Regions from separate parts of the uncultured Solobacterium sp. genome, predicted to be linked through region 2. Evidence: a T-box and tRNA genes for the amino acid it is inferred to sense, from the RefSeq annotation. Region 2 holds a T-box; the other holds one or more tRNA genes.

Evidence for each region. The T-box of region 2 lies ahead of alaS (alanine--tRNA ligase). A T-box ahead of a tRNA ligase gene usually reads a tRNA of that ligase, here a tRNA-Ala.
Region 1: it encodes a tRNA-Ala, which carries the amino acid that the T-box ahead of alaS (alanine--tRNA ligase) is inferred to sense. The anticodon was not compared.

Annotation. Positions count from the first base shown of each region.
Region 1 is NZ_CAUQGG010000010.1:62,008-66,290, reverse strand. Features, by position in the region: gene RWM19_RS06915 (hypothetical protein) at 1-1,178, shown strand, start outside; tRNA gene RWM19_RS06910 (tRNA-Ala) at 1,457-1,529, opposite strand; tRNA gene RWM19_RS06905 (tRNA-Ile) at 1,561-1,637, opposite strand; partial or broken gene RWM19_RS09005 (MBOAT family O-acyltransferase) at 1,818-3,215, shown strand; gene RWM19_RS06890 (alginate O-acetyltransferase AlgX-related protein) at 3,457-4,283, shown strand, end outside.
Region 2 is NZ_CAUQGG010000001.1:51,976-56,258, reverse strand. Features, by position in the region: gene alaS (alanine--tRNA ligase) at 1-2,477, opposite strand, end outside; T-box leader at 2,514-2,709, opposite strand; gene RWM19_RS00265 (Mbeg1-like protein) at 2,853-4,004, shown strand; gene RWM19_RS00260 (ATP-dependent RecD-like DNA helicase) at 4,023-4,283, opposite strand, start outside.

The DNA of each region.
Region 1 (4,283 bases), on a different contig from region 2:
ACCTTGACAAAAGTGGTGAGAGATTAGATGGTCTACGTAAGATTGATGGTTCTCTGTATCTCTTACTTGATGGAAATATGTGCACTGGATTAGTAGAACATGATGGTTCAAAAATACTGTTTGGTGATGATGGCAAATTAATTGGAGGATTATACTATCAATTTACTCGTGGTTACTACTTTGTAAATGAGAACTTTGAATATTTGACTGGTTGGCAATATTTTAATGGGAATTGGTATTATTTTGATTCTGAAGGATTGATGCAGACAGGATGGGTTACCTATGGTGAACACACTTTCTTCGTAACAGAAACTGGCGAAATGGCAACAGGTTGGATATTTACGAATAATCACTGGCAATACCTTAATACATTTGGGCATCAGTGCTTTGGTTGGCAGAGAATTTATAATCAATGGTATAACCTTGGTGAAGATGGAAACATGCAGACAGGTTGGGTCGACTATAAAGGCAGACAATACTATCTGGATGAAAATGGCGTGATGGCCGAGAATTGCAGACTTCTCTTTGGTGATACTTATTATTATTTCGACTACGAAGGAATCGCAAGAGCGGGCTGGGAATTGATTGATGGCGAATGGTATTACTTTGATCCAACAGCTGAGGTGCTAGGTGGTTGGTTAAATTATAAGAATAATCAATACTATATTTATTCTGATGGAAAAATGGCAACTGGCTGGACATTTGTTGATGGTAATTGGAAGTACTTTGGTGAAGATGGCATTCAAAGATTCGGTTGGCAACAGATTAATGGGCATTGGTACTATCTTGGGGAAGATGGTAACATGCAGACTGGTTGGATTACAATTGGTAATAAGAATTACTACTTCAATTCATCTGGTGAAATGGCAACAGGCTGGGTATTTACAAATGATCACTGGCAATACCTTGACAAAAGTGGTGAGAGATTAGATGGTCTACGTAAGATTGATGGTTCTCTGTATCTCTTACTTGATGGAAATATGTGCACTGGATTAGTAGAACATGATGGTTCAAAAATACTGTTTGGTGATGATGGCAAATTAATTGGAGGATTATACTATCAATTTACTCGTGGTTACTACTTTGTAAATGAGAACTTTGAATATTTGACTGGTTGGCAGTATTTTAATGGAAATTGGTATTTCTTCAATTCTGATGGTTTATTGTCATCAAATTAATGTATCACATACTTAAATTAATAAATATTGATAAGGGATGTACCGCATAACATCCTAGAATAAAATGTCCAACTTCTGGATTTAGAGGAAGGACATTTTATTTTAATATAGGTACTACAATAATTTCATATAGGGTAAATAGTCCCCTTACACCAAACTAGACATAAAATATCAACTTTATAATATTTTGCGCTAAGATATGAAAAAATGCAAAAAAAGAGATTGTATATCTCAAGCAAATCACGTGTTTTACTTAAAAAATACAATCTCTATATCAGTGGAGCTAAGGAGGATCGAACTCCTGACCCCCTGCTTGCAAAGCAGGTGCTCTCCCAGCTGAGCTATAACCCCATGTATATCAATTCGATGAGTTTACCGAAAATGGTGGGCCTGAATGGACTTGAACCAGCGACCTCACCCTTATCAGGGGTGCGCTCTAGCCACCTGAGCTACAGGCCCAACTTCATCGAATGCTTTAATATAATATCAACCACAGTACCTAGTGTCAACATGTTTTTTTCATTTTTTAAAAAAATTTGTTCTTCCCTTAAGTAAACATAGATAAATTTATGCTGGTAATTATGATATAATCCAGAATGATTCATCAAACAAATATGATGTGCAGAGAGGGAGACTTCAATGGTATTCAGTTCCGCTATATTCTTATTGGCTTTTTTGCCAATGGTATTTATCAGCAATTACTTTATAAAAAAGGAGTATTCTAATTATCTATTATTGATAGCTAGCCTTATATTTTATGCATGGGGAGAACCATATCTTGTATTGCTAATGGTTTTTTCTATTTTAGTGAATTGGTTTTTTGGGCTACTCATTAGTAAAACGTGCAATACTTCAAGAAAATTAATACTTGCTGGAGGCATAATTATAGACCTTTCTATTTTAGGCTATTTTAAATATGCTGGTTTTTTTGCGAAAATAATTAATTTTGTGGTAGGTAGTAATTTATTCACGATACCAAAAATATCACTTCCTATTGGAATTTCATTTTTCACTTTCCAAGCAATCTCATATATTGTTGATGTATATCGTAGAGATACTGAGGCATCAAATAACCCTGTGAATGTTGCTCTATATATTTCATTTTTTCCACAATTAATTGCTGGGCCAATTGTAAAGTATAGAGATATAAACAAACAAATTGAAGAAAGAACGATTCGATGGGATGAGGTTTCTGATGGTTTTAAAAGATTTATTTATGGTCTTGGCAAAAAGGTAATTATTTCAAACGTTTTAGGCACACTTGTAGATATGATATATGCGAATGAAATTGGTACAATTAATAGTGGGGTAGCATGGTTAGGTGCTTTTGCATATACATTCCAAATCTATTATGACTTCTCTGGATAATCTGATATGGCAATTGGATTAGGGAAAATGTTTGGATTTAACATCTTAGAAAATTTTAATTATCCATATCTTTCAAGTTCTATTACGGAATTTTGGAGAAGATGGCATATTTCTCTTGGGTCGTGGTTTAGAGAATACTTATATATTCCGTTAGGTGGCAACCGAAAAGGTATCATTAGAACATATCTGAACCTTGTAGCAGTCTTCTTTTTTACGGGTTTATGGCATGGTGCAGATTTGTCCTTTATAGTATGGGGCTTATATCATGGATTCTTTACCATCTTAGAAAGAGCTGGGTTCAAGAAAATTTTGGACAAATCGAAGATACTATCAACCATAGCAACTTTCTGTGTAGTTACGATTGGTTGGGTAATGTTTAGAGCAAATGATACTTTATCTGGACTTAGATATATTGCTAGAATGCTGATGCCGTGGCACTATCATGGAAATGGAATTGGGGCATTAAGCTATTTAGATAGCAAAACAGTCTTCATCTTTATTTGCGCAGTTTTTGGCATGGGCATCATGCAAAGTATCATACCAGAAGGTATAAAGAAAAAGTGGAGTGGATCAACAGTTGAAGCTTTATATTGTGTCTTCATATTGATTGTATGTTTAGGTTCTGTTGCGAGTGGAACTTATAACCCATTTATTTATTTTCAGTTTTAGGAGCAAAAAAATGAAAGAAAGAAAACTTGGTCGGATTATAATATTATGTGCATTTTTTGTTATAATCTGCTGTTCGAAAGGAATATGGTTCTTTTCTGAGAAATTTATTGATTCAACAAATTATGAAAATCGTAAATTGGCCTCAAAGCCTACTATAACACTGGACAATTATAGGTCGTTTTTTGATGAGTATACAGCATATTTTAATGATAATCTTCAATTCAGAAATACCTTAATCACAATGAATTCATTTATTGATTACTACTTCTTTAGAACTTCTTCCAATCCATCTGTCACAATAGGGAAAGATAGTTATCTTTTCTATACAAGAGCAGATGATGGTAATCCTCTTGCAAATTATCAAGGGAAGGACTTATATAGTGAAGAGGAATTGAAGGCACTTGCAAAGAACTGTGTTGCACAGAGAGATTATTTATCTAGTCATGGAAAAGAATTTGTAATCTATATCGCTCCTAATAAGGAGAGAGTATTTAGTGAATATATGCCTGATAAGTATGGAAAACCAGCCGAAAACTATCGTGCCTTACAAATTTATAACTATTTAAAAGAGAATACTGACATAAGAGTTATATATCCATATGCAGAATTAATGGCTGCAAAAACAAAAATTCAGGAGAATATTTGGTATAAAACAGATTCGCATTGGAATAACATTGGTGCGTATATTGGCGCAAAAGCATTATTTGATGAACTTGGGGTAGAGTTTCCTGATATTACTGATTCTAGTATTAGTATCGTTAGAGGGGAAAACACTTCCGGTGACTTAGCTTCAATGTTGGGCTTAACACAATATTTTAAGGATACCGATTACGAATATACTGTTAAGGGTTACAACGATCACAATGTACAGAATCTTGCATCAGATTTTAGTGGAGCACTTATTTATAAGGCTGTAGGTGCAGATTCAAGAAAACTCTATGTTATTAGAGATTCGTTTTCTACTGCTCTAGCTCCATATCTTGGTAGTCAATTTAACGAGAGTTACTTAAGACATAAAAGTACATATTCGTATGAAGATTTAGAATCACAAAATCCTGATATTGTAGT
Region 2 (4,283 bases):
GCTTTCGAGCTAGCGCATACAAATGTCACTTTACCATCTGTTGTATTTGATACAAAGACAAATCCATCCGCAAGCTTATTACGAACATTTTCAGCATATGCCTTTAAGCTATTCGTATCAAATCCATTTAGGCTAAGTAGTACACAAGATAAGCCATTAATTATTTCAGCTTGCTGTACTGCTGTATCCGCTGATGATAATAATTCTGCTTGTTTATGTGCATCGTTTTCTTTACGGAGCTGCGCATTCTCTTCTTGTAGTGCAACTAATTTTTCTTTAAATCCTTGCCAAGATTGTAGTTTCATTAACTTTGCGCATTCAAGTAAGTACTGTTCTTCAGTCTTAAAGTCCTTATATGCATCATATTTTGTTTCTGATGTAATACGTCTAATGCCAGAGCCGATAGATTCTTCAGAAGTAATCTTAAATACGCATAAATCAGCAGTATTATTTGCGTGTGTACCACCACAGAATTCCTTAGAGAAATCTCCCATCGATACAACGCGGACTGTATCGCCATACTTTTCATCAAACAATGCAATTGCACCAGAATTCTTTGCAGCTTCAACATCCATCACTTCAGTAACGATAGGCTCAGCTAAAGCAATCTGTTCATTCACAAGACGCTCAACCTCATTCAATTGTTCTTCTGTAGGTTTTTCAAAGTGTGTAAAGTCAAATCTACCATACTCAGCACAATTATAAGAACCAGCTTGCGCAATATGATCACCCAACACCTTCTTTAAAGCAGCTTGTAATAAGTGCAGTGAACTATGATTCGCACGTGTACGTTGACGCTTTTCATAGTCGTATTCACCTTCTACCACATCACCTTCTGAAAGTGTACCATTAACGATTGTAATGTGATGTAGTGGTTGTTTATGTGGTGCTTTTTGCACATTCGTTACATTTGCTTTGAAATGATCATTCCAAACAATACCTGTATCTGCACACTGACCACCACTTTCCGCATAGAAACAAGTTTCATCAAGGATAATATCACCCTCATCAGTCAATGTATTAACACGTACACCATCCTTAAATAAGCCAATAACTTTACCTTTAGAATGTGTATCCGTATAACCTGTAAACTTACTCTCTTGTGTGAAGTCCATTAGGTCAGCTGATTGACCATGCATGGATTGAATATTTCCACGTGCTTCTCTTGCACGTGTCTTTTGAGCCTGCATTTCTTTATCAAAGCCTTCTGAATCAACACGATAACCTTCTTCTTCGGCAATCTCAGTAGTAAGTTCCTTCGGATATCCATAAGTGTCATATAACTTAAACATTACCTCACCAGGTAAAATCTTAGAGTCCGCATGTTCTGCCAATGCATTCTGTAAGAGTGCTTCACCATTTGCTAATGTCTTATGGAAAGATTCTTCTTCCTGCTTCACTAGCTTTTCAATTAATGAAATCTTTTCTTGTAAGTATGGGTAGTAAGAGATCATATTATCTGCTACAACCTTTACAAGCTTATACATGAAAGCACCATCGATACCTAACTTAATGCCATAACGTACCGCACGTCGTAATACACGACGTAATACATATCCACGACCTTCGTTAGAGAACATCGCACCATCCGCAATCGCAAAAGTAACCGTACGGATATGATCAGCGATTACGCGATATGCCATCTTGTATTCTTTTTCGCTATATGAATGTTTTGCATATTTCTCTGTCGCATGGATAATTGGTAAGAATAAATCAGTATCAAAGTTTGTTTCGCCATCTTGAATCAAGCATACAAGACGCTCAAGGCCCATACCTGTATCAATATTCTTCTGTGGTAATTCTTTATACTCATGACGATCAACTTCACCAGGACGACAATCATATTGTGAGAATACGATATTCCAGACTTCAATATAGCGATCATTCTCTAAGTCATCAAAGAATAACTTTTCACCAATTCCTTCTGGATCATACTTTTCTCCACGGTCATAGTATAACTCTGTATCTGGTCCACCAGGTCCACGACCAATTTCCCAGAAGTTATCTTCTGTACGACGAATGTGACTAGGAATCATGCCTACCTTAACCCATTGGTTATAAGCTTCATCATCATCTGGATAAACAGTTACATATAAACGCTTTGGATCAAATCCAATCCACTCTGGGGATGTCAAAAATTCCCAAGCCCAAGTAATCGCTTCTTTCTTAAAGTAATCACCGATTGAAAAATTACCCAACATTTCAAAGAATGTGTGGTGACGTGCTGTACGTCCAACATTTTCAATATCGTTTGTACGAATTGATTTTTGAGCATTACAAATACGATTTGAAGCCGGCTTCTCTGAACCATCAAAATACTTCTTTAGCGCTGACACACCAGCATTGATCCATAGAAGTGTTGGATCATTATGTGGAATAAGACTTGCGCCAGGTTCGATCATACAACCTTTAGACGCAAAGAAATCTAAGAACTTTTGTCTGACTTCATTTCCACTGAGTCGATATTGTTTTTCCATTGTTTTCCTCCTGAACAAATAAAAAACGTTCCTACATCCAGGAACGTAAATACGCGGTACCATCCTGATTCGCACAAATGTGCGCACCTCAATTACTCTGTAACGTAGAGATACGTTGCTGATTAAGCACTCTGTTAAAGGAAGCTTCAATATCGCTTATGGAAGATTTTCACCAAACATCTTCTCTCTACTTCACAGCCAATATCTACTTACCCTTTGTCATTGATTTCTATGAAATTCTAACATTAAAACACTTTAAAATAAAGCGAATTTCATCGATTCGTCAGAAATCTATTATTTTAGGTATAACCCGATAAAAATCAAATCAATGACGATAGAAAAATGATGTGGTACTCTTATTACGAGGTAATGCAAATGACAACGATTTATGACTATCTTGATTGGCGTGGAGATCTTCCATTTACTACTGATCCTTTTAATGAAGTGGATAACACAATCCTAAGTCTTTTGGCTTATGTTCATTATGACGGTATCAACAACATAGAAACTACATTCCAACCACTTCATCAGGTAAGAGATGAATTTTATAAACTACACACACGTGAAGAAATTGCAGAAGTAGAAACCTACAATGGTGTAAATGCTAGATTACTCGACAAGGTATGTGATACAGAGCGTTTCAAAGATGTAAAAATTGGTTATTATATCAGTTATTCCGATAAAGATTTTGTCGTACAGTTTTGTGCAGTAACCTTTAAACTCAATGATATGATTTATATTTCCTATCGAGGTACAGATAACACATTTATCGGTTGGAAGGAAGATTTCTATCTATCCTACACAACCGGAACCAATGGACAAAAAGCAGCGGTCGCATATATCGATCAATTATTTGAAAATGAAACTTTACCAATTCATGTTGGTGGACACTCCAAAGGTGGTAACCTTGCGATATATGCCGCATGTCATTGTAAGGAATCGATACGTAATCATATTACAAAGGTTTGGTCAAATGACGGACCTGGTTTCCAAGGTGAAATGTTACAGTCCCCTGCTTATCAAGCAATTCAAGATAAAATTACGCTCATTATTCCAGACTCTTCCATTATTGGAATCTTAATGAATAATGTTGATCCAAAAATTATCAAAAGCACTGTTAATAACGTACAACAACACGATGCCCTTACATGGATTGTAAAACGTAATCATTTTGAAAAAGCAGAATCATTATCCGCTAACTCCGTATTTCTAAACAAAGCAGTTGATAAGTTTCTAGAAAATTTATCTGAAGATGAAGCCAAGATTGCAATCGACGCGATCTTCTCTATTCTAGAATCAACAGATGCAGAATCATTTTCAAAACTAAAAGAAGGTGGCTTTGATTCCTTGAAGGATATTATCTCTGCCCTTCAAAAATTACCACCAGAGAAATCATCTGTTATACTACGCCTGATTGGAACGATGATTTCAGATAGTGGTAACATACTTGCAAATGATTATATGTCAAAAGTACAAGAACAATTCACTAAAGTAAAAGACTCATTTACCAAAAAAGACGAAAGGTGAGATTAATCCCTCACCTTTTTAAAATCCATAATCACCATTTACATATTGCTTTAATTTCTGTGTCAGTGTAGTTTCTCGTGGATGTAATTCTAATACTTGAATTCCACGTTTAAAAGCTTCAAGTTCACCCAATATGATTAATGCTTTCCGTGCTCTAGTTACACCAGTGTATATAAGTTTTCTCTGTAACATGCCCGCATGTCTTCGCGTAATTGGCATAATCACAATTGGATATTCACTACCTTGTGATTTATGAACACTAATACAGTATGCCAGCGT